3 regions of the Paenibacillus sp. BT-177 genome follow, and region 2 is predicted to be linked to each of the others. Evidence: riboswitches for the same ligand, from Rfam matches in the RefSeq annotation. Region 2 holds a riboswitch; each other region holds the start of a gene.
What was found. Region 2 has a riboswitch for cobalamin ahead of OIU26_RS07500 (cobalamin-binding protein). Riboswitches for the same ligand answer to the same signal wherever they lie in the genome.

Region 1 (10,592 bases), on a different contig from region 2:
AAAATGGCAGCAGTAAACACTACCTATTTCCTAATTAATGTATCTTTGGAGTATGCTCAATCTATTCCCAGTTATGCACCAAGCACATGATCGAAACATTATAAGTCAACCTAACGTAATAAATTTTAATAAATTTTTCTTTTTTAAGCCTAATGTCAGTTCTTTTTGATAAAATGAAGGAATATGCCTCTCGGGAGGGTTATCATCTTGTTCAGTACGTTTTTTGTAAATACCTGTATCCTTGTCACCTTTTTGTACATAACCGGCCTTATTTCACAAAGGTATAAAATCCGTCTACACACCTTAACGCATAAGGTGCATTGGATCGGAGGCGCTCTTTTCGGTTGCTATGGCATTGTTATCATGTACTACTCTATTCCAGTAGGATTTAATACCATTGCTGATCTTCGTCATCTGGCTATCGTAGCTACCGCAACTTATATCGGTGGCCCGGCTGCGCTCATGGCAACGCTTTTTATATGTCTAGGCAGACTTTTGCTGTTTGGTATCAACAATCAAGCTATCGTAGGCGCCGTTTTTATGCTGCTTGCCGGTCTGGGGTGTACTGTACTGTCACATTTGTCCTGGTCACGTTTACCCAAGCTGATGATTATGAATGTTTTTGCTTTGGGCATTATATTCTGTCCCCTTATGATTAATTTGAAAAATCTCGATGATGTTCTGCACGTGTATCCGCTCCAATTCTTCATTTCGATGGTCGGCGGATGTCTTCTGTACCTCATTGCTGAATCTATCAACACATCCAATGAGCTGTTACTTCGACTGGAGCATACCTCCTACACAGACCATCTCACTAATTTAAGCAATAGAAGACAGCTTGAGTTCTCATTGGAAGAGCAGCTCCCTCAAGCTCGTCAACGTCATGAGCACTTATCTGTACTGGTGTTGGATATTGATCACTTCAAGGAAGTCAATGACACCTATGGGCATGCGGCAGGAGATGCAGTGCTGCGCCAGCTTGGGCAGATTTTAATGGAAAAGTGCCGTACTAATGATGTAGTCACCCGCAGCGGGGGAGAAGAATTCACCGTACTTTTGCCGAATTGTGCTTTTCGGCAAGCACTACGCATAGCTAATCAGATTCTTAGTGGAGTAAATCAGCACGAGTTTATTTTAGCGGACGGGCTTGTTCTTAAAGTCACCGTGTCCATCGGCGTGACCACCTTCCCTGGTACAGGAGAAGATATATCCGGAGCAGCCCTGCTGGAACAGGCAGACAAAGCACTATACGAAGCTAAAAAAGCAGGACGTAACCGGGTTTGCTCATATGAAATATAATTTGAGGCATGACCCTTACACAGAAATAGCCGATACAACCCTCTCTTGAGGATCGTATCGGCTATTATCCTTTTAAATGAAAAGATGTTACTCCCTTTGGAAAGATGACTTGGCATCCTTATCTTCAGTATGATTGCAATTCCCTACCACAAGCGATGTACGCTTGGCGAGCGAAGCAAGCGTATGAGATTCCCATACCTCCAGCATACGACGTTCACTCTCAGCTAAAATCTCAGATACGGCTATCGCCAACTCCCCGCAAAAAGGGTTCGTCTCTGGTTCATGCATCATACCCGGGAATATGGGATCACATATTTCAATGGCGTGGTATATATCAGCAAGTGTAATATGATCCGCCGAACGGGTAAGCACATAGCCTCCCTCGCGCCCTTCACGTGCTGCAATCAAATCTGCCTGCACAAGCCGCGTCAGCACTCTGCGCACCAAAGTAACTTCGCAATCAATGGAGCGGGCAATAGAACCGCTGGCACAAAGCTCCCCGTGTTTTTCCAAATAGACAAGCGCCTTTAACGCAATTCCAAGCCATTTGGGCGTTGCGGTGCGTAGTCTTTTTTCACTATTCAAATGAGATGACACCCCTAAGCTGTAGAAACTTCGATGAATGCATTGTACGTGATGTCAGATGTAAGTTCAAGCCTGAAAGCCGGAACCCTCTGGATCCCTAGCTCCCAAAGTAAAATGACCCAGTCGCACTTCCCCACTGAGCGACAGATATACATCACGGATGCCGGAGGCTGATTGTACCTTTTCCGAGAGTGTCACCCATGCTTGTGCCCCTCCTGTATTGCCCACGTTGATGCGTGCCACAGCTTGGCTATCTGGCGCATCCAAATGCAGCTCAATTGCTGCATCACTGCTGTTGCCTGACACGCGGCACTGGAGCTCTGCCACACTCACCGTATTCATGTCTACGCCATGAAAGGCGATCCAACCGGAACGTTGCGGTGAACGGGGACGTACACAGGCCTCCTTTTGCTCCTTGCTTTCATCCAGCAGGATGTCGAAGCAATCATCAAAGTTTTCAGCTCGAATCCTTGGTCCAGCTTGTCGTGGTGGAATAACTTCACCCCGAACGTACACAGGATGCTCCAATCGAATATCTGCTGAGGAGGCGCCTGCCAGCAGGGTATATTCACCTGATTCCACGCAATAGCCATCCCGCGTGACATCCCAAATCGCCCAATCTTTCACTCGAACCGTAAAAGTAATTGTTCGCGTCTCACCTGGCTCCAAGCGAATGCGTTGAAATCCGCACAATGTCTTCAATGGTCGCTTTACACGCGAGGCTCCAGAGCGTACATATAGCTGTACAACCTCTTCGCCAGCAGATTCGCCCCGGTTCGTCACATCTACCCACACCTGGAGAGTATCCGCGGCGTCAAGTGTAGCCATAGATTTAACATTATCCTTATGGGCGTCTGTATGCAGATCACTATACTCAAATGGCGAATACGTTAGCCCGTGTCCAAATGGATATAACGGTTCACCTTCAAAATATTGATAGGTACGGCCGCTGCGAATGATATCATAATCCTTGATATCACCCAATTGATCCTCGCTCTGAACCCAGGTCATATTGAGACGCCCTGCCGGTGCGTAATCTCCAAACAATACATCCGCTATGGCTGTACCATGCTCTTGTCCCGCATGAGACGTGTATACGATCGCTGGAATATGCTCTTGAAGCCAAGGAATCACAAATGGATAACTGCCCGTCAGAACCACAATCGTATTCGGATTGACACAATATACTTCCTCGATAAGTCGTTGCTGGGAAGCAGCCAGTTCCAAGCCTGGGCGATCATTCTCTTCCTTTCCGTTAATAAGCGGGTGATTTCCAACGAATACAATCGCTGTATCTGCCGCTTGCGCAGCGGCTATCGCTTCCGCTAAGCCATCCGATACCGTCTCTATACGGAAAGTCGTATGGTTGAAGTCTGAGGCGTTAGGTGCAGGACTTGCGGATTCCATCACCTTTAATAAGCCCTCCGTTCCTGCGATCACTGGCTTACCGTTCCATGTGGTCCACAGATGCTCTCCTTGTTCCACAGGAGTCAGTCCAAAGACCTCTTTAACATACCAGCCATACGCTTCATCAGCTGTCACGCGAAGCGTCTCCTCATCGCTCGTCACATAGGTACCCAGATATTCATCATGCAGCGTCACGCTACCATAGCCCCAATCTGTTATGGTCAATACCGTTGGCTCTCCATTCTGGGACAGGCGCATATCGCCTGAAGAATTAACTGTGAGCTTCGCGCCATCAGTCGCCGCCGTCAAGGTCACACGATCTTTGGCATCGGAGTACACGACACGTTCCTCCGCGCCCCCGCTTTCCAGCTTGGCACGAATCGCCTCCAGCGGTGTAACCCGGTAAGGCAGCGTACCGGAATACCAATCGCGGAACACCTCATTGCCATGCGAACCAATGACCGCTACTTTGCCGCACTGGTCAGGGTTTAATGGCAGAAGTTCTTGCTCATTTTTGAGCAGTACGATCTGCTCCCTCGCCGCACGCAACGACAATTCACGGGCTTGCTCTGTCATTAAAGCCTCCTCACCGATGGAGGCATAGGGATTGTCTGCCGCCGGATCAAATTCCCCCAAACGAAAACGAACACGGAACGTATGGAACAATGCCCGATCCAAGTCTTCTTCTCGTAGCAATCCTTGCTCCAAAGCTTCTCGAATTGCCTGCTTGGAGAGCTCCGCATCATCCGTAATGCTGTCAATTCCTGCGCGAATAGATTCAGCCACGCCCGGCGTATGGGAATCGTAATATTGATGGTCGTTTACAATCCCCATAACATCACCCGCATCACTTACGACAAAGCCGTCCATTCCCCATTCGCCTCTGACAATATCGTTAACACCATAGTACAACGTAGCAGGCGTTCCGTTAATCAAGTTGTAGGAAGTCATCATCGACTGGGCTCCGCCTTCCGTAAAAGGCTTCTCGAAAGCTCTTAGATAATATTCCCGCAGGTTTCGGGGATCTATGCTGGAGGAGCCGACTCCCCGGTCCACTTCATTATTGTTACCGAGAAAATGTTTCAGTGTCGCAACCGCTTTCAAATATACCGGATGATCACCTTGTATCCCCTTGACTAACTCCTTCGACAATTCTCCCGTCAAATACGGGTCTTCGCCGTAGGCTTCCTCGTTACGTCCCCATCTTGGGTCACGCTCCATATCTACTGTAGGTGCCCACAGGGTCAGACCGTTCAATTTTGGGTCACGACGATAGTAGACACGCGCCTCATCTGCAATAACAGAGCCGATCTGCCGCATTAACTCCATATCCCAAGTACAGGCCAATCCCACAGGCTGAGGAAATGAAGTTGCCTCCCCCAACCAAGCGATCCCGTGTGCCGCTTCCGTACCGTGCTTGTAAGCTGCAACTCCCAAACGGTCAATGGCCGGCTGGTATTGCAGCATAGATTCGATCTTTTCCTCTAAGGTTAGTCGCGACACGAGATCCCGTACACGCTCGTCCAGGTGAATCTTCGGATCTTGAAATAAATATTCGATACCCGTTGTTTCATGACTCAAATCCGTCATCTCCTTAGCTTCATTAAGATGATAAAAAGTCCTTTCACGAAAGCGCTTTAATATATCATAGCGGAAAAGGAGTACACCGGCAACAATACCGAAATCATCCTAAATTGGATGAAAGTCAGACTGCGGCATACGAGAAAAAAAGTTACATTTTCCCTTTCATATATAAAGCTAAAAATGATATTTTTTGGTATAATCAGGATATATCATTGAAGGAGGAAGCGCTGATGAAAAATACCGGAATGACACGGCCTCTGGACCAGTTGGGGCGAATCGTACTCCCAAAGGAAATGCGCACCACAATGGATATCAATATCGGTGATTCGCTTGAATTCTTCGTAGATGAAGAAGGATTTGTATTAAGGAAATACACGGGTGTCTCCTGCAAATTTTGCGGCGCAGTGGATCATTTAACTTATTTTCGGGACAGCTTTATTTGCGCTGATTGCATTCAGTTATTAAAGAACGATGAACATGTACATGCCACAAGCAATGATGCCATCCAGGCTCAAGAACGCACCAAACCGATCCAAGCCAACACAACCTGGCAGCCCAAGCAATCCAGAGTACAGCAAGGTGAAATGGTAAAAAAGCTCCGCAAGCTGATTCAGGAACATCCGAACCTGCCACAAAAAGTGTATGCAGAAATGCTCGATATTTCCCAAGGCCGTGTGTCCCAACTGAAAAAGCTGCTCTAAACCTTCTAAAAGTTTATTTCCCAATATCATATACGATGTACTTGCAAACCTACTTATTTCGTTGCAACTGCGGTGGCCAGGTATAGAGTAAGGCGCATATCTGTGGATGTGTCTCTTATTCTATACCTGGCCTTTTTGTGCTTCCTGCTCCCATCAATGTGACAATAGTCACATACTCTCCATGTCTACGTATATACAATATATAGATCGAAACAATTGGTTATCACTAGATATCATCAATATGTTGTTTTTGTAAAAAATATATATTTTTTACTATATGGAGGGTTTTACGATGAAGGTGCTGGAGGAACATCAATTATACGACATCGGCGAGCGGGTCATTGGGGCACAAGATCTGGACATGCTGCGGGAGAATGCAAATTTAAATGGAGAATCGTTCAGTGGCAAAATGAGCAAGCTTGGCTCGGAATATGCCAAATGGTATGCGCGCCTGCGTGTACTTCCGCCTGAATTGACAGACGCCATTGACCACGGGTATGTATATGTTCACGATTTGGACCAATATGCACTCGGAACTACAAATTGTATCTTTATCCCATTTGGTCGTTTGCTACAAGACGGTTTCAATACAGGCAATGGCTCTGTACGTACACCGCAAACAATTATGTCTGCGATGGCACTGGTCGCCATCATATTCCAGTCTCAACAAAATAGCCAATTTGGTGGTGTCTCTGCCAATAAAATAGATTGGGATCTTGCTCCATACGTTGCTCGTTCCTTCCGCAAGCATCTGCGCAAAGGACTCCGGCTGTTCGAGGAAGAGCTGGACTCCCGTTGGTCTGACGAAGAACTGCATCTAGCCAACACCCATTTGCAAGAAATCTGTCCTCGTTCATACTCATTCGCACGCGAAGAGACGGAGACAGAAACCCGGCAGGCCGCTGAATCGCTCATTCATAACCTGAACACGATGAGCAGCCGGGCAGGGGGGCAAATTCCGTTCACTTCACTGAATTACGGAATGTGTACGTCTGCTGAAGGTCGGCTTGTTTCGCAATCGCTGCTGGAAGCCACAATTCGCGGACTCGGCAGCGGGGAAACTCCTATTTTTCCACAACATATTTTCCAATGTAAAAAAGGAGTCAACCAGGCAGAGGGCGATATCAACTATGACTTGTTCTTAAAGGCGGTAGAGTGCTCCAGCAAGCGGATGTATCCCAATTTTGTGAATGTGGATGCTACCTTCAATCTGCCCTATTACCGCGCAGATGACCCGGATACCATCATTGCGACGATGGGCTGCCGTACCCGCACCATTTCTGACCGTTTCGGCAGAAATCGTCAGAGCGGCAAGGGTAATCTCTCATTTAATACCATTAATCTGGTGCGGCTCGGGATTGAATATGGCATTTGCAAAGGCAAGCGTCTGACACCTGACCGTGATCGCTTTGATGCGAAATTAGAAGAGGTTATGCGAATTGCAGTAGACGGTCTAATCCATCGCTATCATATCCAGACCAGCCAGCCAGCCAAAGCTTCGGACTTTATGATGCGCGAAGGGGTATGGGAAGGCGGAGAAAAACTGGAACCTGATGAGAAGGTAGGAAGTCTCCTAAAGCACGGTACACTTTCGATTGGTTTTATCGGGCTGGCTGAGTGCATGAAAGCATTATATGGAAAACACCACGGGGAAGATGATGCTGTATACCGTGAAGCACAGCGAATCATCACTTCCATGCGCATGTATTGTGATCGAATGAGTGAGCACTACAATCTTAATATTACACTGTTCGCGACGCCTGCCGAAGGTCTGTCAGGCAAGTTTACATTGCTGGATCAACGTGACTTCGGAATTATCCCTGAGGTCAATGACCGGGAATATTACACGAATTCCTTCCACATTCCGGTGTATTACAAGCTCCCCGCTGCTCGTAAAATCAGCTTGGAGGCTCCGTTCCATAATCTATGTAATGCGGGTGCAATTTCATACATTGAGCTGGACGGTAATGCGCGAAATAACCCGGATGCGTTTCTTAAAATTGTTCAGTACGCGCTGCAGCAGAACATTGGCTACTTCTCCATCAACCATCCGGTGGATCGTTGTACGGAATGCGGCTATGAAGGGATTATCGGGACAAGCTGTCCTCAATGCGGCACAGATGAGGAACACACGCATTTTCAGCGTTTACGTCGGGTAACCGGATATCTGACAGGAGATTATACCGTTCGTTTTAATGCTGCCAAGCAAGCCGAAGTTCGCGACCGGGTGAAGCATAAGTGAATTTGTGCGGCTATATTCCAGAATCTCTGAATGAAGGATACGGCCTGCGCACCGTTGTATTCATTAGCGGTTGCCGCCATGCCTGTCCCGGCTGTTTTAATCCAGCTTCGTGGAACTTCCGCGCAGGGGAGCCATTCACGCCTGAGCGTCAACAGGAGGTTATCCGTGATATCATGGATAACCCGCTGTTGGACGGACTGACTCTCTGCGGGGGAGACCCTTTTTTCTCAGCAGCAGAATGCTCGCAATTTGTACGTAACTTCCGCGCGGCTTGTCCCGACCGAACCGTATGGGCCTACACGGGCTTTGTTTACGAAGATCTGCTCATGGATCAGGAACGACAGGAGCTAGCGTTTTTGTGTGACGTGATTGTAGATGGCCGTTTTGTTGAACAGCAAAAGGATCTGACCCTCCCCTTTCGAGGTAGTCGTAATCAACGTCTGGTAGATGTGAGAGCCAGTATTCAGGCAGGTTACACCGTTTCATTGGCTTAAAGGCGATGTTCTACTTAGCAAGATGATATATCAAAGACAAGTCCCCACGATGGGGTGGGCTTGTCTTTTTTGCATATAACTAACAGATTCCACTCCAGTTTCTATTACTGTTTCTATTGCACATCCTGTGAGTTTCACTTATGATGGTGAACAAGTATACGAGTGCATAATTATTCGTCATACCTTAATCGCATAGCTTGGAAATAGGTGTCTGTTCTATTCAGATCAGACTTAAAAGGGAAGCCGGTGCAAATCCGGGACGGTCCCGCCACTGTAAACGGGGAATGTTCAGCTACTCATACACCCACTGGTCCACAGACCGGGAAGGGATGCTGAACGTCATGATCCGTAAGTCAGGAGACCTGCCTATTTTAACAACATCGCAGTACCTACGGAAGATAGGGAGGTGTTAAGAGCAGTCGCCGTATTTTTGAATTTTAATCGCGAAGGCATTCTTTCCCCTACTTATTTTTAGCCTTGGGGACAGAATGCCTTTTTTGGTACGTAAAAATAAACTGGCTACCAGTTAGGAGGAAACCTACATGTCCATTAACGAACGATCTGCATTGTCGGGTTTGATTAGCAGTAATCTGGGTTATCCGCGTATCGGTGGGAACCGGGAATGGAAGAAAGCACTGGAGCGCTTCTGGCAGGGTAGTGTTGACGAAAGCGAACTGCATAGTGAGATGAAAAGATTGCGTCTGGAGCATCTGAGCAAGCAACGTGACAAAGGGATTGATCGCATTCCTGTCGGAGACTTCTCCTATTACGATCACGTGCTGGACACATCCGTGATGTTCGGTCTCGTACCCGAACGCTTCAACTATCGTTCTACAGGTCCGGTTCCTCTGTCTGTGTATTTCGGGATCGCACGTGGGCAGAAGGGAGCTACTGCCAGTGAAATGACCAAATGGATGAATACCAATTACCACTACATCGTTCCCGAATTGGCAAATGCGGCTCCGGTGCTCACTGAAAATAAACCCTTACTGGCTTATCGTGAAGCAAAACAGGAGCTAGGCATTGACGGTAAACCGGTTCTCATCGGTCCCTATTCATTTGTTGTTTTATCCAAAGGCTATGATCGTAAGGATCTGGCTTCTATTATACGAACCTTCCTGCCTTTATACGCTCGAGTCTTGTCAGAGCTAGCAGCAGAAGGCGTTCAATGGGTCCAAATCGATGAACCTGTCCTGACCACCTCATTCCCGGCAGAGGATCTAGATATTATTCAGGAGGTCTATGAAGCTTTGACCCAAGCTGCACCCTCGTTGAACATCATGCTGCAAACCTACTTTGGCAGCCTGGATCATTATGAGCGTCTGACTGAACTTCCGGTACAGGGACTGGGTCTTGATTTTGTATACGATGATGGCGAAAATCTTCAGCATATATGCCAGCATGGCTTCCCTAAAGGAAAAACGCTGGGTGCTGGTGTCATTGACGGACGCAATATCTGGCGCAGCGACCTGAATGCCGTGGCTGCGCTGTTGGACCAGTTAGCAGAACAGACCACTGCCGCACAGCTTATCGTACAGCCATCGTGCAGTCTGCTACATGTGCCGGTCAGTCTGGAAGCAGAGCACAAGCTGGACCGAGAACTGGTGCATGCACTAGCCTTTGCCGATGAAAAGCTGGATGAAGTCGCAGTCTTGACGGCTGCACTTGGTAAGCACGATCCATCCGCACTTGCCAAGCTTGAGCAAAGTTCGGATGCGGTAGCCCGCTTCAACCGCTCCGCGGCAAGGGTACAGACAGCTGCCGATTTGGCCGACCTGCTAACAAAAGAGCCACTATCACGCAGCGTTCCTTTCGCCGAGCGCCGGGTGATTCAGCAAAATAGGCTGAAGTTGCCCCCACTGCCTACGACGACCATCGGCAGTTTCCCGCAAACTGCTGAGGTCCGCAAGGCCCGTCTGCACTATCGCAAAGGAGAATGGTCTGCCGAGCAATATCGGACATTCATCCAACAGCAGATCAAGGAATGGATTGATATCCAAGAGGACATTGGCATAGATGTGCTTGTACATGGGGAATTTGAACGGACCGACATGGTTGAATTTTTTGGCGAAAAGCTGAAAGGCTTTGCTTTTACACAAAACGGGTGGGTGCAGTCCTACGGCTCCCGCTGTGTTAAACCGCCGATCATTTACGGAGATGTGTCGTTCGATCAACCTATGACCGTGGAAGAGACGGCATTTGCTCAGTCGTTAACCTCCAAGCCAGTTAAAGGGATGCTTACAGGCCCTGTGACCATTTTGAACTGGTCCTTTGAACGTA
Region 2 (10,592 bases):
TGCTGCTAATTGGGACGGGAACGACCTTCGGCACATTCTCAACACTGTATTGGGCGGAGCAATATGTCAGTTCGGGAATCGGTGCTATTTTGTCGGCCACCGGACCGATGATGATTGTGCTGATGCAGTCTGCAATACTGCGGCAAAAAACGACGAGAATTACGCTCATGGGCTGCATGATCAGCTTTCTTGGGGTCGTACTGGTGGTATTGCCCGGTTTGGCCGTTCAAATCAGCGGTCTGTGGCTGGCTGGTTGTATGGCCATTTTGCTGGGTGAGCTGTGCTATTCGGGAGGAGCTCTGTATTCCAAGCGAGTCATGGACGCGTTTCGTGATACGAACCCGATTGCCTTGAATGCAGCACAAATGTTTCATGGTGGTTGGATGCTGCTAGTACTGTCGGCTTTTACAGAGCCTTGGAATTCTGGGGGATGGACTCTGCTGCCTGCCATAGGCTCTCTATTTTATTTGATCGTGTTTGGTTCCATGATTGCGCAGACACTATTTTACTGGCTTATGGCGCGTACGAATCCATTGTTTCCGACCACATGGCTCTACATTTCACCACCGATTGCTGTTGGCCTGGGAGCTTTTTTGTATGGAGAACATGTAAGCTGGTGGATGCTGGCAGGAGTGCTGCTCATTGTGACCGGGTTGATGTGTATGAACAACGGAATTATCCGTCTGGTGAACAGACGTAAAGTACGCTCTGCTGCCTGATACTTTGAAGAGGTCAGTTATGATATGATCTGACAAAAAGAGCCTCCAAACTGCCGTATGTTAATGAACATGCGACGTTTGGAGGCTTTGTTGTTGAAATACTTTATATAAGTATTACGGAAATAGTCACTTTTTGCTTATTCAACATTGAGTACGAATTTGTCGATAGCGTGCTTAACACCGTCTTCGTTATTACTGCGAGTAATGTAATCGGCCAGCTTTTTCAAATCAGGAATCGCATTCTCCATCGCTATGCCAAGACCGGCACATTCCAGCATTTCATGGTCATTCCAAGAGTCGCCGATCGCAATGGTCTCCGACAGATCACAGCCAAAATGGTTTGCAAGGAAGGCAAGGGCGTGGCCTTTAGTGCCTTCATGATGCATAATTTCCAGGAAATGAGGTTTGGATTTTGTAATATGCACTTCACTGCCAAGCAATTCGCGAAGTTCGGGAATTAATTCGTCCAATACTTCTGGCTCGTCAATGATCAGCAATTTAGGGGCCGGTTGCTCTATAACTTTACTGAACACGGGCTCTACAAAATATTCCGTGTTGTTCAGCTCGGTGTAATCTTTAATTTTCTGATTATCTTCACGTGTGTACAATTTGTCATCTATATATGTTTGCAGATGCAGATTGCGTTCCACGCAAAATTCGTACAGACGACGTGCAGCCACGAGTGGAACATAACGCTCATACAGCACGTTTTCGTCGAGCAGATTTTTAACCAAAGCTCCTTGGTACGTAATGATCGGTACATTCAACCCCGTCTGGCGTGCAATTTTGTGCGCGGAGGCATAAGCTCGTCCAGTCGCGAGAGTAACCACCACACCTTTAGCTACAGCAGCTTCCAATGCCTGTTGTGTCGCTGGAGTAACTTCTTTCTGGTCATTAATGAGAGTATCATCAATATCAATGGCAATTAATTTATACATATCGGTATCTCTCCTTTATCTCTATCATGGGGCAATATTAAAATTGTATCTTATAATATTCAAAATGACAATATTGCATTGAAAAAGGGACGACGCCCATAAGAGCCTGTCCCCTTATAACCACTGAAGTATTGGCTTGAAACCATGGAAAAAAGTAACGCTTAGTCTTCCAAAAATACAAGTCCAACAAAGTCGTCCAGCTCAATATTACCAAAGTAATGCTTCAAATCGAGAGAGGATAAGGCTTGACGGACCTCACCTTCATCATAACGCTTGCCGCGCAGAATATTTTCAATATCAGCGACATCACCTACACCGAAGAAATCCCCGTAGATTTTAATATCACGGATGTAGCCTTCCTTCAGATCCATGCGGATATCTATAATACCGACCGGGAATTTACGTGTGTGCTTGATATTGCTCTCGGGGGATAGACCGTAGTTCCAATCCCACGACTGATAGCGTTCTTTGGAAATTTCATGGATTTTAGCCCAATCCGCATCGGTGAGCTTATATTGAGGCACCTGATCCAGTTCTGAGCCAAAGATGGACCGCAGCAGTTCCTCGCGAAATTGTTCTATAGTCATCTCACGGTCCATCAGTTCGCTGATGTTAGCCACGCGACTACGGACAGATTTTGTGCTTTTGGATTTGAATTTTTCGGGATTGGCGTGCAGCGATGCAGCCACATTGTCCAGATTCAAATTGAACATCAATGTACCATGGCTGAACATACGTCCACGTGTGGCAAATTGAGCGTTTCCTGAAATTTTACGTTCTCCGACTTGCAGATCGTTGCGTCCAGTCATTTCGGCTTCTACTCCCATTTGGCGGAGAGCGTCAATCACAGGTTGCGTAAATTTGAGGAAATTATGAAAGGACTCCCCGTTATCCTTGGTAATGAAACTGAAATTTAAATTACCGAGATCATGATATACAGCCCCGCCGCCGGACAGGCGACGAACGACTTGAATATTGTTGTCTCTCACAAACTCAGCGTTGATTTCTTCAACGGTGTTTTGATGCTTGCCTATAATAATAGAAGGCTGATTAATGTAAAACAGCAGATAGCTGTCGTCCAGCGGTAGATGCTTGAGTGCGTATTCCTCAATAGCAAGATTAATGGCTGGGTCGTGTATGCCCTGGTTGTCGATGAACAGCATGTCCATTCCTCCGTATATAAACTGTGTAATTTATGTGTGCCTCCCTCTATTGTAACCCAAGTGAGCCATGTACAAAAGCTCATTTGCATTGACGGGACGCAAAAAGCAGCCTCATAATGGATCTAAATGATTGGAAACGGCCGGAAAGGATGAGAGGCAATGATAGAGGTTTACGGTCATGGCGGGGACAGGGAAACGGCTGCCGCGACATTTGGTGGAGCTGCTGCGGATTTTGTGGATTTTAGTGCAAATATTAATCCGCTTGGTCCGCCACCGGAGGTGCTTGAGGCACTGCAAAGCTCATTGGACACGGTGATTCGCTATCCTGACCCTGGGCACCGCCACTTTAAAAATATGCTGGCACGGCGGCTACAGGTTCCACCGGAGTCGCTGAGCATCGGTAACGGCGCGGCTGAAAGCATGGCTCTCTTACTATTGGGCCTGGCTCCCAAGCGTGTGGGCACAGTGGAGCCGTGTTTTTCGGAATATGCCGAGCTGGCTGGCAAATTCGGAGCCGAGATCCACCGGGTATACGGAAAGGCTTCGCTTCAATGGAAGGCAGACGTGGAGGACATCCTTCGGCTCATGGAGCAGGTAGATGTATTGTTCCTTGGGCAACCGAATAATCCGAACGGTGTGCAATATGGTGAGCAGGAGCTATATGAACTGGCAGAGGCGGCTGGCAGAACGGGTACTGTGCTGGTGGTGGATGAAGCTTTTATTGATTTTATCCCACTGGAACGGCAAATCTCACTATTGCCTGTGCTGGATCGCTATCCTCATGTGATTTTGATCCGATCGATGACCAAATTTTATGCCATTCCTGGCTTGCGATTGGGCTATGCGATTGCTCATCCGGACTATATCCGGCAAATGACGGCCAAACAGGTGACCTGGAGTGTTAATGGATTGGCGTTGCTGGCTGGAGAGGCGTGTCTGAGAAGTGGGCAAGCTTATGAGCGCCGCACACAGGAACTGATTGCGACGGAGCGCAGTCGCTTACTGACTGCCTTGGCGGAATGGGGCTGCGGTGTCGTTCCCGGCGAAGCCAATTACGTGCTGGCAAGGGCGCCGGGAACGTGGAGTGCATCGGCTATTCAGCAGGCGCTTGGACAGCGTGGGATTCTTATACGTAGTTGTGCCATGTATCCGGGGTTGTCGACGAGCCATTTTCGAATTGCAGTCAAGGGCGCTGAAGCCAATAATATGCTGCTGTCTGCACTCAGTGAAGTGCTGGAGGAGGAGCGGCGTGATCGTTAGCTTGGTAATCATGGCAGCCTATCTGCTGGACAGGCTAATCGGTGATCCGAGATGGTTGCCGCATCCAGTCATCGGGATGGGACATGCCATATCAGCATTGGAAAAAGCGATTCGCCGTAAGGCCCGCAGTGATCAGGGACTGAAATGTGCGGGCATGCTGCTTCCACTTATTGTGGCAGGAGGCTCCTTTGTGCTTGCTTGGGGGCTGTTGCGTGTGCTTGCCTGGATTCATCCGTGGCTGTCTGTCGTCGTAGAAATTGTTCTGATTGCAACTACGATTGCTTCCAAAGGACTAAAGGATGCAGGGATGGCAGTATACCGAGCGTTGCAGGCGAATGACTTGACTGCGGCACGTCGGGAGCTAGGCATGATTGTCGGGAGGGATACGCAGCAGCTTGACGAGCCCGAAATTGTGCGCGGTACCGTCGAAACGGTCGCTGAAAATATCGTGGACGCCATTATTTCCCCGCTTTTTTATGCCCTGATCGGGGGAGCACCCTTGGCACTGGCATATCGTGCCGTAAACACGCTCGATTCAATGGTTGGCTACAAAAATGAAAAGTACCTGCATTTAGGCTGGGCCTCGGCACGGCTGGATGATGTAGCTAACTACATTCCGGCTCGCATGACAGCAGTTATGCTAGTGATAGCGTCGTGGTTGTATCGGCTGGATGCTGCAAGAAGCTGGCGGACAATCAAGCGGGATGCCCGTCTGCATCCAAGCCCAAATAGCGGATTTCCCGAATCAGCGGTGGCAGGTGCCCTAGGGATTCGTCTCGGTGGCTATAATGTGTATCACGGCATACGCTCCTTTCGGGCATATATGGGCGAAGGGATACGACCGCTGGAGTCGAAGGATATCCGGCATACGATCCGGCTGATGTTCGCCGTATCCACTATGTTTGTAGGATTGTGTTTGATGGGAGCCGCAGGGTGTTTTGCCTTGGGATGGATGCAGTGAGGAGTGACACGATTTTGAAACAAGATACAGAAGGAAAAAGAGTGCGAGAAAGTGCACCAAGTCCGAACTCACAACAGGTTAGTAAGCCGAATGATGCTAAAGAAGATCTGCAGTGGGACATGGAGCTCGTGCTAGTTCGTCATGGCACAACCTTATGGAATAAGGAACGTCGATATCTGGGACATGCCGACTTGGGTTTACTGTCGGGAGCAGAGCAGGAGTTAAAGACTTTACAGAAAAAATTGCAGGGACATTCCTTTGCTCGAATCTATTGCAGCGACTTAATGCGATGTCGCCAGACCTTGCAGATCATTTTGCCGGAGTCTGCATTGACGTCTGAATGTTCCCTCTCTGCTATGCCTCCTATCATGGAACCACGTCTGCGAGAACTTCACTTTGGTGAGTGGGATGGAAAAACGTATGACATGCTTAAGGATGTGGCGTTGTATCGCGCTTGGATTGATGAGCCGCAACAATTCACCCCACCTGGAGGAGAGCCTTGGATTCATTTTGTGAATCGTCTGCGTGAATTCCTAGACTCTCTGTTTGCGTGGCGCATTGCTTTGGAGGTTCAGCCAATGGAGTCGAATGCTGCGCCGCCCTCTGTTTTGATTGTCACGCATGGTGGTGTAATTCGTCAGTTGGCTTGTATGCTTATGCCTGGACATGATTTTTGGAGTCTGAATCCGAAGCCGGGAGAAGCATTTAGGATTCAGTTAAGGTTGATAGGACCGCACAATTGTATAGCAAGATTGCTTTCTCATTAGGTTAAACAAGGCGAATAAAGCGACTGTTTGGGTTGTAAGCTAACTCTTTTTAACCTATAATCATCAAGTAAAAGAACGGCTTGACTACCACTACATCAAATATCCAGCAGACGAGGTCGGCGCCATGTGAGGAACTTGCTTTCCTTTATTGCGCTATTAAAAGGGAAGTCGGTGTGAGTCCGACGCGGTCCCGCCACTGTAAATGGAAACATGCTCATTAGCCCTGTTTTATGTGCCGCCAAGCATATGAAAGAATATCAGGACATGCATTTTCCATAAGTCAGGATACCTGCCCGTCCGCCTGTCACCATAATCCTTCGAGGAAAGGATGACGTGTTCGCAGTGACTGTCCATGCGGAAAGAAGCTGCCCGCCTGCGCACGATCTGTGCTAACGTGACCCCTGTGTCCTGATATGAGGATGCGGGGGTTTTTGATAGGAAAAGAAGGCTGGAATGAGAAAATATCGGATGAAGTTCAAGTAACGCTCTTAACGATTTATGTATGAAGGGGTGCAAATCATGGCAGGAAAAAAAATAAAGGTATGGACTACAGGTCTATTGGCGCTGATATTGGCAGTTGGGCTGAGTGCATGTGGCGCGAATGGAAAAAATGCAGAAAATAAAGAGGGCCAAGCTTCTTCACAGCAGCCGGGACAGACCGTAACCGCACAAGTGCCTCCGGGTAAAACGGTTTACCCGCTAACGCTTAAGGATGCAACAGGACAGGAATTTACATTTAAAAAAGCACCGGATAAGATCGTTTCCGTCTCCCCGGCAGAAACCGAGGCGCTGTTCGCTATCGGACTGGATAAGGAAATTGTTGGTGTATCCGACTACTCTGATTACCCGGAGGCAGCTACGAAAAAGCCTAAAATGGGCGGTATTATGAAACCGAACGAAGAGGCGATCATTGCTGCGAACCCGGAAGTTGTTTTTGCAGGGATTTCACTTAGTGAACAGGCTGCGACTAAGCTGCGTGATATGGGAATTATGATTTTTAAAACAGAACCGAAAACAGTTGAAGATGTCATAGCTAACATCGAATTGTATGGGAAAATCACCGATCACCAGAAAGAAGCGAGAGCGGTGACTGACAAGATGAGAGCAGATGTAGCAGAAGTGAAAGAAGGAGTTAAAAATATCGGCAAAGGGCAGAAGCTGCGGGTATACGTCGAATTTTCACCAGGCTGGACAGTGGGTAAGGGCGAATTTATGGATGAACTGATCACATTGGCGGGCGGCGAAAACGTGGGTGCCACGCAGAAGGGCTGGTACCAAATCAGTGAGGAAAATATTATAGCTGCCAACCCTGACGTGATTTTGTACAGCAAAAGTGTGAAGGATGATAAAACAGGCCAGACCCTCGGCGATATCATAAAAGCTCGCAGTGGATGGGATCAAATATCGGCTGTTCGTAACCATCGTGTATTTGCCGTGGATGATAATTTGATTAGCCGTCCAGGTCCACGCGTAACAGAAGGGCTCAAGGAAGTGGCCAAGGGCGTGTACCCTGAAATTTTCAAATGAACCGTAGACTGATCGGTTTTGGGGGGACAGGTCTTGTCTTGCTGCTGCTGACGCTGCTACTCTGTCTTGGCATCGGCTCGGTCAGTCTTCCGGTCAGCCAGATCACAGGTATTTTGATCAACCACCTACCGTGGTTAGGTGATACGTTTACACCGGATTGGAATACATCCTCAGAGCAAATCATTTTAAAGGTCAGATTGCCACGGGTGTTACTGGGAATGTTGGTTGGAGCAGCGCTGGCGCTGGCGGGAGCCGGATTTCAGGGTGTGTTGCGTAATCCCTTGGCTGATCCGTATACCCTTGGGGTATCCTCGGGAGCTTCGGTCGGAGCAGCAGTACTGATTTATTGGGGGCTTCAATTTTCATTTGTGGGTATATGGACGCTTCCGCTAGTTGCATTTATAACCGGCATGCTGACGCTGTGGATGGTGTTGACGTTGGCGCGTGAAGGTGGGAAAATTCCGACCCAAAGCCTCATTTTATCAGGTGTGGTGATGCAATTTTTTGGGGGAGCCATTGTTTCTTTTCTGGCAGCCATGTCGAAGGAAACAGTCAATGAAATATTGTACTGGACGCTGGGAAGTCTCAGTCTGCGCGGTTGGTCATATACGGGAATTCTTTTACCTTACGTGATCGTTGGGCTGGTGTTTCTATGGAACCGGGCACGGGTGCTGAATATTCTGGCTTTGGGAGAACGTCAAGCGGCTCATATGGGGGTTCATGTAGATGCGACGAAGCTATCTGTCCTAATCATATCTACCTTGCTGACAGCTGCCGCTGTCTCGGTATGTGGAGTCATTGGCTTTGTTGGACTTGTTGTGCCTCATATCATTCGTCTGATGGCAGGTCCCGATTACCGGATGATTGTTCCGTTATCTGCACTGGGTGGAGCTATTTTTATGGCTTGGGCAGATACGGCGGCTCGCACGTTGTTGGCCCCAACGGAAATTCCTCTGGGCGTTATGACGGCCTTTGTTGGGGCACCGTTCTTCGCGTATCTCCTGTACCGGAACAAGAAGCTACGCAGGGGGGATCTGTTGTGACCAAACAAAGTGAATCACAGAAGGTGGATGATCGGGCGCTAGAGGTAGCAGGCCTGACCCGTGCTTATGGAGAATTCCATGTGTTGAAGAATATTAGCTGGAACGTAGACGAAGGAGCTTGGTGGGGGATCATTGGTCCGAATGGGAGTGGAAAATCGACGTTGCTGCATCTGCTTTCTGGCGTAGATCAGCCGACTTCTGGAAGTGTTCATATCTATGGTAAAAAGGTCGGTAGCTACAGCAGAAAAGAGCTTTCCCAACTTGTAGCCGTACTCCAGCAGGAGGGAATTCCTCCAGTGGGATACACCGTCAGGGAAGTTATAGAAATGGGACGGTTTCCTCATCAGGACTGGCTAGGCAGGGAAAAGGGAGTTGATGTGGAGGCGATTACGGATCGGGTCCTAGCGCGATTGAGTCTTACTTCACTGGCCGACAGAACATTGGACCGCTTGAGTGGGGGACAGCGACAGCGTGTAGCATTAGCAAAGGTGATGGTACAGGAGCCACAGGTATTGCTGCTGGACGAACCTACGACCTATCTGGATTTGCGCTATCAGCTTGAATTTATGGAGTTGCTGGCAGAATGGCGCCAAGAAACGGGCGTGACAATCATTGCTGTCCTGCATGATCTTAATTTGGCAGCACAGTTTTGCGATAATTTGCTTGTACTTAAGGATGGAATGGTTGAAGGATTGGGTACTTCATCGGATTTGCTAACAGAGGACCGGATTCGTCGTGTATATGGTGTTGAGCCTGTAATGCTTCCGCATCCCGATAGCGGTGTGCCGCAGCTCTTGCTGCGCAGAAGCGCTGCGTCTACAGCAGACCAATAGGAGAATGGGAACATACTAAAAAAAGAGCAGGGAGTGGAAGATATGAACGACAAGCTGCGTCAGCTGATCGATAGCATTGCCCAGCCGGATGGAGTGGCGGCTTCGGCAGCTTCAGCACATTTGGACCAATTAACGAAGCCACCTGGAAGTCTTGGAAAGCTGGAGAGTTTGGCCATCCAGTTAGCAGGAATTACTGGTGTGGACAAGCCTGAATTTGATCGTAAAACGGTGATGGTCATGGCTGCGGATCATGGTGTGTGTGAAGAGGGAGTTAGCGCCTTTCCAGCTGAGGTTACGCAGCAAATGCTGTATAACATGCTGTCAGGCGGCGCAGCAATTAATGTGCTGGCACGTCATGCGGGCGCTGATGTCCAGGTAGTAGATGTTGGCGTGAATGCGGATGTTTCTCACCCGGATTTGGTGAATCGTAAGGTGCGCATGGGCACTTCGAATATGGCTAAAGGGCCAGCTATGCTGCGTACGGAAGCGGAACAAGCAGTTTTGGCCGGAGCTGAAGCTGTAGCAGAAGCGGTTAAAGGTGGTACACGGCTATTCGTTACTGGAGAGCTGGGCATTGGAAATACGACAGCCAGCGCTGCGGTTGTATGTGCGCTCACCGGACTTGAGCCGGAAGTGATCGTGGGCCGGGGAACGGGTGTAGATGTGGCGGGACTTACCCGTAAAATAGCCGTTGTCTGCCGCGCATTGGATGTGAATCAACCGGATGCCAATGACGCGCTTGACGTGCTGACCAAGGTCGGCGGTCTGGAGATTGCCGCCCTGGCAGGCGTCATCCTCGGCGCATCCGCACATCGCTGTCCAGTGGTGCTGGACGGTTTTATTTCCGGCGCGGCTGCTCTCGCTGCACACGCAATTGCGCCTGCAAGCGCGGCGTACATGCTTGCTTCGCACGCCTCGGACGAGCGCGGACACGCGGCGGTGCTTCGCCAGCTCAAGCTGGAGCCCATGCTCCATCTGGACATGCGGCTCGGTGAGGGCACGGGCGGTGCGCTGAGCTTGCACCTGATTGATGCGGCGTGCCGGATTATGCGCGAAATGGCGACCTTTGCCGATGCAGGCGTATCGGACGGTCAGGGAGCCGCGCAGCGATGAAGGCGCTCGTGACCGGCGGGGCACGCAGCGGAAAAAGCGGCTTTGCCGAGCGATTATGCATGGCGCGCGCGCCGCGCGCCTGCTACATTGCAACGGCCCAAGCCTATGACGTGGAGATGAAGGAGCGCATCGCTCTTCATCGGCTCCAGCGCGATTCTGCCGGGTATGACTGGCAGACGCTGGAGGAAGCGCAGGCGCTGCCGGAGCTGCTGCGACAACTTGGCAACGCTCAAGCGTCGCAGCCTGCGTCTATGGTGCTGGTCGACTG
Region 3 (10,592 bases), on a different contig from region 2:
CGGATAAATCATTAATTCCGGATGACTGCGGATGTATCCCGTTCCCTCATGAATCATGGCTCCCCATTCAGGAGTCGGCGGCTGGATACCTAGACCAAGGAATGACAACGCGGAGATGTCCATAATCGCCCAGCCCATCTCCAGCGTACCAATGACCATAATCGGCCGCAGCACATTTGGAATGATGTGCCGCCGGATAATGGCCCCTGAGGAGGAGCCGCTAATCCTTGCGGCCGCTATAAAATTCTGCTCTTTCAGAATGACGACCATATTGCGGCACATTCGGGCATAGTACACCCACTGCACCAGCATCAAGGCAAACAGCACCTGCATGAGACCCGGCCCAAAAATACCGACAATGCCGAGCACAAGCACCAAGTTGGGAAACGCCATAATGCCTTCGCAAAACCGCATCAGTACACTATCGACCCAACCGCCCAAATAACCTGCAATTGATCCGATTACAACACCGATGCTTAGCGAGGACAGGAAAATTAATGTCGCAAAGCCGAGCGAAATTCGTGCTCCATACAGCAGCCGGGATAGATTACACCGACCCAGATGATCCGTTCCCAGCCAATACTCTTTTGAAGGGCCTTCCAGCTTATGCAGTAAATTAACCTTAACGGGATCATGGGGAGCTAGCCACGGAGCCAGCGCCATTATGATAAAAAGGGCTGCCAGCACGACTGAGCAAACCACGATTACCTTTTGATCCTTGAACATTTTACGCAACCTTATCATCACTGCTCTGCTCGTCCCTTCGAGGAAATTCGGGGGTCCATATACAACTGCACCAGATCAACGAGCAAATTGCATACGATGAACAGGCATGCCGCCAGAAACACATAGCATTGTATGACGGGAATATCCCGGTTAAAAATGGCTTCCACAAAATAACGGCCAAACCCAGGCCATGAAAACACCTGCTCCACAATAATCGTTCCAGTCAGCAACTTGCCCAGATTCATGCCCATACTTGTTATTAGCGGAGTCATAGCCATTTTGAGTATGTGCTTGAGCATAATCACCCGCTCGCGTATTCCTCTGGTTCTGGCATACAGTACATACGTTTCCTGAAGCTGTTCCAGCACACTGGATCGCAGCAGGCGCGTATATAAAGCAATCAGAACCAGCGACAGAGTCAACGTCGGTAACACCAGATGCTGCCACGTTCCCCGACCCTCTACAGGTAGCCAGTCCAATCGGACAGAGAAAAAGAAGATTAACAAATATCCCAGCCAGAACTGGGGAATAGACGCCCCGAAATACGAAATCCCCCGACTCAGCATGTCGATCCAGCCATTTTTACGCATCGCCGCCAACACACCCAACGGGATGCTCACCAGTATAGATAGTGCCATGCTGCTTAAGGCCAACTCAACAGTGGCAGGCAATCGAGCCTTCACCTCATCCCACACTGGCTTGTTGGTCAGATACGAAGTACCAAAATCCAACCGACTGATTCTTTGAATTGTATGCATATACTGTGTCAGCAATGGCTGATCCAGTCCGAACTCATGTCTTTTCTGCTCCAGAACTTCCGGGGTAGGATAAATATGGGCAGCCGTCAAGTAAGCTTCAGCCGGATCAACCGGTGAAATGTGAATGAGTGCAAAAGTAACGAGGGTGGCAAAGAGAACAATAGGAATGACCGCTACCATTCGCTTCCCGATATAGCTAATCATAAGTTGTCCTCCTATCCTGTAAATTAACGTTACCTCACCGTTTCAGTTACTTTCCAATTTCAATTCCCTCAAATGGATTTTCATCCCGATTAGCTGGAAATACAAAGTTTGTAATCTTTTTCTGATACACTGCCGTTTTCTTAATATACGAAATAGGCACAATGGCAGATTGCTCTTGGAGCGTCTTCAAAATCGAAGCATACAGTTCTTGACGCTTGGTTTCATCTGTCGATGAAAGTGCTTCGTGTACTTGCTGATCCAGATCCTTCTTCATGGGAAGGGCGCTCAGCACCTCAGAAATTCCGAAGCTCTTCTTGGCAATAACATTAATAAAGGAATGCGGATCATAAGGCGCACCATAGTTGTACCAGAAATACAGATCAAACTGGTTGGATCTAAGCCGCTTGATTTGAACCGTCAGCTCCAGTCCGGTCAGATTCACTTTGACACCCAGCTCTCCCCATTCAGCCTGAATGGTTTCAGCCATCGCCTTTTGGATCGGATCGGTCTTATCGAAAATCAGCTCAAAATCCAGCTGTTGTCCGTCTTTCTCCCGTACTGTGCTGCCTGCGGGCAGCTTCCAGCCAGCCTCATCCAACAATGCTTTGGATTTTTCCACATCATAGCCTATTGGCTGTAAGTCGACATTCGTATACGGGTAGTTTTTGGATAAAACCGTATCCGCTGTTTCCTCCAGCCCCGAGGTTACGCCTTCCACCATCGCCTGCTTGTTAAATCCATGCTGGAGTGCCAGACGTACCCGAAGGTCTGCCAGTTTGGGATTGGACGAGTTGAGCAACAGGCTTCTTGTGCCGACAGGCTCGGACAGCGTGGTAACATACTGATTCGTGTCGCGCAGCTGTTTGAAAGCATCCAGGCTAATAACGCCCTCTCCATAAATCAGATCCAGGTCGCCTTTTTCAAAGGCCATTACACGTGTTTCACCATCGGGAATAATTTTGACCGTAATTTTGTCAACCTTCGGTGCAGTACCCCAATAATTCGGATTACGCTTAAAGGTTGCATATTCATCCTGCTTGTATTCATCCAGCATCCAAGGTCCTGTACCTACAGGTTTCTTAATCCCTTTGGACGTATCTCCATCATCCGGGAACCCGGCTTCACCCAAAAAACGGAACGGGCGAACGACAGACAGATCCTGAATAACTGGGTAGTATGGCTCTTTGAGCGTCATTCGGAACGTACTGTCATCTACTGCTTCAGTTTTGTCGAGAACGCCTACTATACCAAGCCAGCTATGCGTTTTCTCATTTTTCATAATAGCGTCAAAGTTCTTTTTCACAATCGCCGCATTAAACAGCGTTCCATCGGAAAATTTCACACCTTTACGCAGCTTAAACGTATATGTCTTGCCGTCCTTGGATATGGTCCAAGATTCAGCCAAAGCAGGCTCTAGCTTGCCTCCTTGCTTGTAGCTGACTAACGGCTCATAAATCATGGATTGTGCAAATAGCTGGGAAGGGTTGTATACGTGAGGATTCATTGTACCAATGTCCCGCGGCCACGATAGCGTGATCGACTTTTCATTGGCAGTTCCGTTAGTAGAGGTGGATGCAGGTGTGTTCTCCTGCTTCGCGCAGCCCAGAATAACGGATAATAAGAGGAGCGTCACCAACATAAGGGTGGCAGTCTTGCGGTGTCGAACGGACATCAATGTATTTCCCCTTTTCTATATATGTGATAATGATTATCATAATCATATTTAGAATAGGTACCACATTATATTTTGTCAACAATATTCGGCAAGCAGAGCTATTATTTATTTTGAATTTGTATAATATTAAATTTATGGATTAATCCTCCAATGTTTGAAATAGGGCACGCGTGTATTCATGCTTCAATAGTTCTTCATCCCAATCCTCAAATATTTCCACGATCTCTCCCTGAACCATGACGGCAACACGATCACAGAACGTACGGGTGGACTGAAGATCATGGGTGATAAAAAGATAGGACAGCTGGCGTTCGAGCTGCATTCTTTTGAGCATGTCTAGCACGGAGGACTGGGTTGACGTATCCAAATTGGCGACCGATTCATCGAACAGGATGATTTCTGGTTCAACCGCCAACGCCCGAGCAATGCACACCCGCTGTTTTTGTCCACCGCTTAGCTGTGCAGGGTATTTTCCCAGACTGTCAGCCTCCAACCCTACCGATTCCAGTAAGGAAAGGCAGATATCCAGCGCCCTTACCTTTCGCTTAGGAAAATAGTTACGGATCGGCTCCATCAAAATATCTTGAATGGTCATACGGGGATGCAGTGAAGAGGCCGAGTCCTGCGCAACCAACTGGATTCGTTTGTACAGATGAATATCCTTCATCCTTCTAGTATGTATGGGCTGGTGATCCAGCCAGATTTCCCCTGAAGTCAACGACTCCAGCCCCAGGATACACTGCGCCAGCGTGCTTTTGCCACTTCCGCTTTCTCCAACCAATCCAAGGCATTCTCCCTGTCGTAATTCCAGACTCACTTTCTGTATAGCCTGCTGCTGACTCTGTCTCGTGTTGAACCAGCCTTTTCTCAGTCTGCGGACAGGGTAAGCTTTGGTGACGTTCTTCAATTCCAGTATCACGGTTGCATCCTTCCTTCCGGGGTCATCTCCAGCACCCGATCTGCTATGCGGCTTATCCCCTGACGATCATGTGAAATTAACAAAATCGTGAGATCGAAATCTTCCCTCAACTGTAGAAACAAGGCCAGAACCTTGTCGCGGTTAATAACATCCAGCGCCGTAGTAGGCTCGTCGGCAATAAAGAGGCGCGGACCAGAGCTTAACATTGCAGCCAGCAGGACCCTTTGGCACATACCTCCGCTTAGTTCAAAAGGATAGGATGACAGAATATGCTCAGGATCGGCAAAACCGACCTTGCGGAGCAGAGAACACAAATAGGCTTCCTGCCCTGGAATAGTACGGCCTCCAGCCAGCTCCGTGACACGGTTCAACATCTGCCGCATCCGTGACAGCACGCCCTGGGGCTGCGATGCAGTGTGGGACAGGGCAGCATCAGCTTGCCCCAGCTCCTTCTGGGCGTGCATCATGCGCAGCCCGTTCAGTCTAAGCGTATCCGTCAGCTGGGCACGGACGGTACGGATCGGATTCAGCCCGCTCAGCGATTGCTGAATGAGCAGGGCAATTTCCCCACGGCGCAGTCTTTGCCAGCGCTGTTCATGGAACGGGATAATGTCTTCCCCGTTATAGTAGATGCACCCTTGCGTAACACCAACACCTGGGTCCAGCATACCCGCGATTGCGTGTGCGGTCAGACTTTTGCCGCATCCACTTGGCCCAGTCAAGGCTACAATTTCCCCTGGGTAGACGGAAAAGTTCACATCCCGTAATAGCGGTTTGCTTTCGCTTTCGCTGGCTCTTACACCTGTACGGCAAATCTCCAAATGTTCCACGTGTAACAACGGTTTTTGCATGTATGCTTGCTCTATGTCCTTTCGCCCCGTGACTGGTCGCTCCCCCACTATTTCGCCGCCTCCTTTTCTGAAAAATGATCACCCAGAAGCTGGCAGGCAAGCACAAATAGCATAATCGCCAAACCCGGGAAGATCATAACATGCGGAGCCACCTGAAAATACGAGGTTGCATCATGCAGCATCACACCCCACTCTGGCTTGGGCGGCTGTACACCCAGTCCAAGAAAGGAGAGCCCAGCGATCATTAACACCACGCGTCCGATATCCCATACCGTATAAACCAACAATTGCGGCCATACTTGTGGCAATACATAACGCCTTAGTATGCGCACGTGTGAATTACCGGACAAACGGGCATACCGTACATAGTCCTCCTGGCAAGCTTTTTGAACCAAACTACGGATATAGCGGACATAGCCCGCCCACCGTACCGCAATAATCGCTAAGGTCATGTTGACGAAACCCGGCCCCAAAATACCCACAATCGCTACCGTTAAAATAATATCAGGAAAAGCCAGTACGCCGTCGATTCCCCGCATAATCAACTGATCCACGCGCCCTCGCACATAACCAATGAGCAAGCCTGTGGGCAGACTGATACACAGCGTAGCTACCGTAATCGCACAAGCGATTAGCACACTCGTCCGAATCCCGTAAATGAGCCGTGACAGCACATCCCGACCCAAATGATCCGTACCAAAAGGATATTTCCGACTGGGTGGTGCCAGACGGTTCAGAAGGTCCACATGCAGAGGATCATGAGGAGCGGCCCATGGAGCCAGCAATCCGAGCAGCACGATCAAGCCAAACAGTGCGCCCCCTGTCAGCAAGCTTCCTCTAAAGGAAAGCCGTACCTTTTTCATTTGCAGCTTCCCCCTTAACGCAAACGCAGCCTTGGATCTATCACCGTCTGGACCACATCCACCAAACACTGAACACCTACAATTAAAAATGCGGCAAACATAACATATCCCTGAATCACCGGGTAATCCCGCTGCGTAATTGCATCTATAAAATACTTGCCCAACCCTGGCCATGAAAAAATGGTCTCTACGATGACGTTACCTGCCAGCATAAATGATAGATTCGTACCTAACAGCGTAATCATTGGCAGAACGGCATGTTTAAATAGCTCAAAAAAGAGAATATGCATACGGGAAAAACCGCGAGCCCTCGCTGCCTTCACAAAATTGCGGTCACTCAGCTCCAGCATTTGAGCGCGCAATACACGAGCTTGCACCGTTCCCAATCCTGCACCAAGCGTCAGCGCTGGGAGTACTAAATGTGTCCAGTCCTCCCTTCCCATGGATGGGAGCCAGCCCAAGCGAACGGAAAATAGATAGATTAGCAGAAAACCAAGCCAAAAAGAAGGGATCGACGATCCTAGCAAAGCGAACAGCCTGCCCAGACGATCTAGTGGACCGCTGACTTTTAGCGAGGCAGCCAGCCCCATCCCAAGCGTAAGCACCGTCATGACGGCAAAGCCCGCCAAAGCTAGCTCCACCGTAGCGGGCAGTCTGCTCCACAGTTCGTTTAGCACCGACTCCTTGGACACATATGAGGTTCCCCAATGTCCCGTGAACACATCCCGCAGCCAGTTCACATATTGAATATGAAGCGGCTCATTCAAGCCCAGTTCGTTTCGCAGCGCGGTCAGCGCCTCCCCAGAAGCAGGAACATTATGCGCGGTGAGTAAAATGAGGGCAGGGTCACCAGGGGCCAGCCTCATCAGTACAAAAGTCAGCGTGGATACAACGAATACAATGATGGGCAGCTGCGCCACACGTTCCAGTATAAAACGAATCATAGGATACGTAGCCCGTTATTCCGCAATATCAGATTGCGCTGTAATGTAGTAATACTCGATCGGATGCGGCGTAAAGCCCTCTACCCCTTTTTTCACGCCAAACACATTGTCAGGGTGTACAATGAACGACTGCGGCAAGTCTGTATTGATGATATCCAGCGCTTGCAGTGTTACCGCATTACGCTGTGCGGTATCCTTTGCCAACTTCAGGCTGTGAAGAATATCCTCCAGCGGTTTGGAAGCATAACGGCTTACATTAGCTTCACTTGTAGAGGAGTAGAACATGTCCATAAAATACTGCGGTTCTCCTGTATGGGCCGTGAGCATGCTGTACATAGCAAAATCCCAATCGTTTTTGGTCAACGCCTCGTCGATATTTTCCACCTTGCGAATCTTGACCTGGATTCCCTCATTCAGCAACTGGCTCTGAATAACCTCAGCCATGACGGATAGCTCCGGACGCTGAGGGAAGGTCAGCAGCGTAACCTCGAATGGCTTGCCCTGCTTGGACCATGTGCCTTGGGCATCCTTCTGCCAGCCATCCTTCGTCAACAACTGCTCTGTCGTTCCGTTCAATGCTTTACGCTCAATCTTACCGAAGGGAAGAATACTCGGAAACGGGCTGCTTGCTTCCGTACCGAAGCCCCTCATGACGGCGCTCACAATGGATGCGCGCGGAATCAGACTGTCCACCACCTTACGGTTGGTCGCATCCTTGAACACAGGCGATTCCATGTTGTACACAATCATATGGGTACGCAAGGACGGAGCCGACAGCACTTGTAGCTTGTCGTTCTTTTTTAGTACCTCTGCGTTATCTACCGGAATATCCGTCGCTACATCCACCTCACCGGATTGTAACGCCATCAGGCGCGAATTACCGTCCGTAATGAATTCCATCGTTGCTTCAGCCAGTCGTGCCTTTTCGCCCCAATATCCGTCATAACGCTCTACGACCAAGGATTGATCCTTGTTAAAGGCTTTGATTTTAAAAGCACCTGTCATTGCAGGGTAGCTCTGCTCATCTTTCATGGATGCCACATCCAGCACGATCGTTGACGGATCAGCCAGATTGGATGCCAGCGCTGCATTCGGCTGGTTTGTCGTGATTTTCAGCGTCAGCGGGCCATTTACATCAATGGACTTCACATCCAGTAAATCCTTCGCCAGGTGACTTTTCTCGATAGAGCGCAGCAAAGATGCTTTTACGCTTGCTGCATCCATACTCTTTCCATCATGAAAAGTGACCCTATCCTGCAAGCTGAACGTCCACACGTTAGGACTGTCGTGCTTCCATTCCTTGGCTAGCCAAGCCACAGGCTCCAACTTTTCATTCAAACGAATGAGTGTCTCACCGGCACCGGAACGCATCACATCCCAGCTATTGTCTCCATGCGGATCGACGCCTGACGGTTTCCACGTATACGCCATCACCAGCTTTTTACCTGCTGGAGTCTGTTGTGCAGGCGTATTCTCACCCTTGCCTGAGCTATCCTCCGTCTTCGTGGCTGTGCCGCATCCCGAAAGAGCCATAACTGCCATCAGCAGCAGCAATCCTGTACATATGAACCATGAACGCCTATTACGATTGCCTATCATCCCACATGTCCTCCTCTATCTTGTAAAATATCGTATAAACCTAACGCAAAACGCGAAAAAAGCATTCCCAACCACTTGACCAGCAGTCAGAAATGCTTTCATTATAAAATGTCAAAACTCACCTCAAAGCCAACTCCAAAAACATAGAAGGGATCAGATCGGTTTCAGACATTCCGTATGCAGCACGCCTAACCACCTCCCCAGCATCCCGTGGGTCTGACAGTGATGTCAAAACAGGCAGGTCTCCTGACTCCAGGCTTATCTTTCAGGCCTTCCCGGTTCCTCACAGTTCCAGTGGCTATTCTGAAAGCTCCAGCAGTACCCTGCTGATGCCTGTATACAGTGGCGGGTCCGTGTCGGAATCTACCGAACTTCCCTTTTAAGTGAACACGCTCAACAACTATCTACATCGTCTCAACAAAACCTCGTACATAGAGTTGTCCCGTTCACACCTGTTTTCTTCCTTTATTCCTTTTTATTACGATTTAGGATTATCTTATTTTGTTGCTACTGGCTTGTCAACAAATGTTGCGTAATAATTTAAATTTGAACGATATAGTGTGAATCAAGACCATGGCTCTTCATTGCTTGCGCGCAATTGAGGGTATGTCTTAACGTTGCGTGCACGCAATTCACGTGCTAAAATTAGGTATAGAGATACCCACCGTATCCGTATACTAAAAAGAGCCTTCGCCGCTCCAACGGCAAAGACTCTTAGGACTTGAAGGGCTGTGGATCACCACGGCGCGCTAAATGCTTAGCTAAACCCACCGTTAGGCGCCTAACCTAATTACGCGGTGGGTTTTCGCTTGTTCCGAAATTTCCGACGCAGCCATCGATAAAGCTTACGAATACTAAACACCAGGCTTAGTAACGTAACCATCCAACGTAGCACATCGTAACACGACACAAGGTTGACCATCGGCTTCACCCCCTTTCGGGAAGCTGCGCCATGGTCCGAAAACATCCACCACTATTCAAAGTCCATAAGGTAGATTATACCACTCCTTCACCTACTACTCTAGCAAACTTTTCTAGTAGGTTCTCAATCCCCCATTTTCATACAAGAAGGGTGTTTATCAATAACTTCATGCTGCTTAATAAATAACTCGCTCTGGGTAACCCCATGCCAAACAGCCGGAAAAGAGGCTACCCCCTCTCTCCGGCTGTTTTGGTTTATTTCCTATTCATCAAACCTTCTGTGGAACCTCCGAGACATTTACACCTTTGACCGATTCACCCTGTTTTCTTGCCAAAACGATGTTCAAGACAATTGCCGTAATCGAGCCCGATACAATACCATTTTGCAGCAGCATTTTGGCAAAGCTAGGCAGTTGGTCAAACATTTGCGGCAGAACAGCTGAGCCTAGGCCTACAGCAATACTGCATGCTGCGATCAGCAGATTGCTTTCCTTCCGCAGATCTACTTCTGACAAAATAGACATACCTGATGCAGCAACCGAACCAAACATGACGATCATCGCCCCACCCAGCACAGCGTTAGGAATCACTGTCGTCAAAGCAGCCAGCTTAGGCAGCAAACCGAGAACGACCATAATGCCGCCCGCAGCAAAAATAACGTTACGCGATTTGACGCGAGTCAGCGAGATCAGACCCACATTTTGCGAGAAGGCCGTGTAAGGGAACGCATTAAAAATACCGCCCAGCATAATCGCAAGCCCTTCCGAACGAAGTCCATTGACGATTTGCTTTTGTTCCACCTTCTGATCAATCGCTTTACCTACTGCCAGATAAACCCCCGTAGACTCGACCATGCTGACAATATTGACGATAATCATCGTGCATACCGCCATAATGCTAAATTCTGGCTTGCCAAAATAAAACGGCTGCGCAATACTCACCCATGAAGCATCCGCTACGGGAGCAAAATGCACCATTCCCATCGCATAGGCGACTACAGTACCTGCGAACAGACCAATAAGCACGGAAATCGAGCGTAAAAAGCCCTTAGCTACTCGATTGACAAGCAGAATAACCAGTAGTGTAACCAGTGCCAGCAGCAAATTACGCGGCTGTCCAAAATCCGCGCTGC

Region 1: it holds a riboswitch for cobalamin, as region 2 does, so the genes downstream of both, metE (5-methyltetrahydropteroyltriglutamate--homocysteine S-methyltransferase) here and OIU26_RS07500 (cobalamin-binding protein) in region 2, are expected to answer to the same signal.
Region 3: it holds a riboswitch for cobalamin, as region 2 does, so the genes downstream of both, OIU26_RS12640 (ABC transporter substrate-binding protein) here and OIU26_RS07500 (cobalamin-binding protein) in region 2, are expected to answer to the same signal.

Annotation. Positions count from the first base shown of each region.
Region 1 covers NZ_JAOYTP010000003.1:287,646-298,237, forward strand. Annotated here, with positions in the region: gene OIU26_RS11745 (diguanylate cyclase) at 208-1,299, shown strand; gene OIU26_RS11750 (Rrf2 family transcriptional regulator) at 1,387-1,884, opposite strand; gene OIU26_RS11755 (glycoside hydrolase family 3 protein) at 1,951-4,872, opposite strand; gene OIU26_RS11760 (AbrB/MazE/SpoVT family DNA-binding domain-containing protein) at 5,106-5,576, shown strand; gene OIU26_RS11765 (anaerobic ribonucleoside triphosphate reductase) at 5,869-7,818, shown strand; gene nrdG (anaerobic ribonucleoside-triphosphate reductase activating protein) at 7,815-8,312, shown strand; cobalamin riboswitch at 8,501-8,696, shown strand; gene metE (5-methyltetrahydropteroyltriglutamate--homocysteine S-methyltransferase) at 8,855-10,592, shown strand, end outside.
Region 2 covers NZ_JAOYTP010000002.1:282,292-292,883, reverse strand. Annotated here, with positions in the region: gene OIU26_RS07530 (EamA family transporter) at 1-719, shown strand, start outside; gene OIU26_RS07525 (Cof-type HAD-IIB family hydrolase) at 857-1,657, opposite strand; gene OIU26_RS07520 (lipoate--protein ligase) at 1,819-2,820, opposite strand; gene cobD (threonine-phosphate decarboxylase CobD) at 2,980-4,080, shown strand; gene cbiB (adenosylcobinamide-phosphate synthase CbiB) at 4,070-5,041, shown strand; gene OIU26_RS07505 (histidine phosphatase family protein) at 5,056-5,808, shown strand; cobalamin riboswitch at 5,905-6,119, shown strand; gene OIU26_RS07500 (cobalamin-binding protein) at 6,328-7,335, shown strand; gene OIU26_RS07495 (FecCD family ABC transporter permease) at 7,332-8,378, shown strand; gene OIU26_RS07490 (ABC transporter ATP-binding protein) at 8,375-9,211, shown strand; gene cobT (nicotinate-nucleotide--dimethylbenzimidazole phosphoribosyltransferase) at 9,254-10,324, shown strand; gene cobU (bifunctional adenosylcobinamide kinase/adenosylcobinamide-phosphate guanylyltransferase) at 10,321-10,592, shown strand, end outside.
Region 3 covers NZ_JAOYTP010000003.1:482,063-492,654, forward strand. Annotated here, with positions in the region: gene nikC (nickel ABC transporter permease subunit NikC) at 1-744, opposite strand, end outside; gene nikB (nickel ABC transporter permease subunit NikB) at 744-1,688, opposite strand; gene nikA (nickel ABC transporter substrate-binding protein) at 1,735-3,360, opposite strand; gene OIU26_RS12620 (ABC transporter ATP-binding protein) at 3,503-4,282, opposite strand; gene OIU26_RS12625 (ATP-binding cassette domain-containing protein) at 4,279-5,181, opposite strand; gene nikC (nickel transporter permease) at 5,181-5,996, opposite strand; gene nikB (nickel ABC transporter permease) at 6,011-6,940, opposite strand; gene OIU26_RS12640 (ABC transporter substrate-binding protein) at 6,956-8,539, opposite strand; cobalamin riboswitch at 8,759-8,962, opposite strand; gene OIU26_RS12645 (nucleobase:cation symporter-2 family protein) at 9,730-10,592, opposite strand, start outside.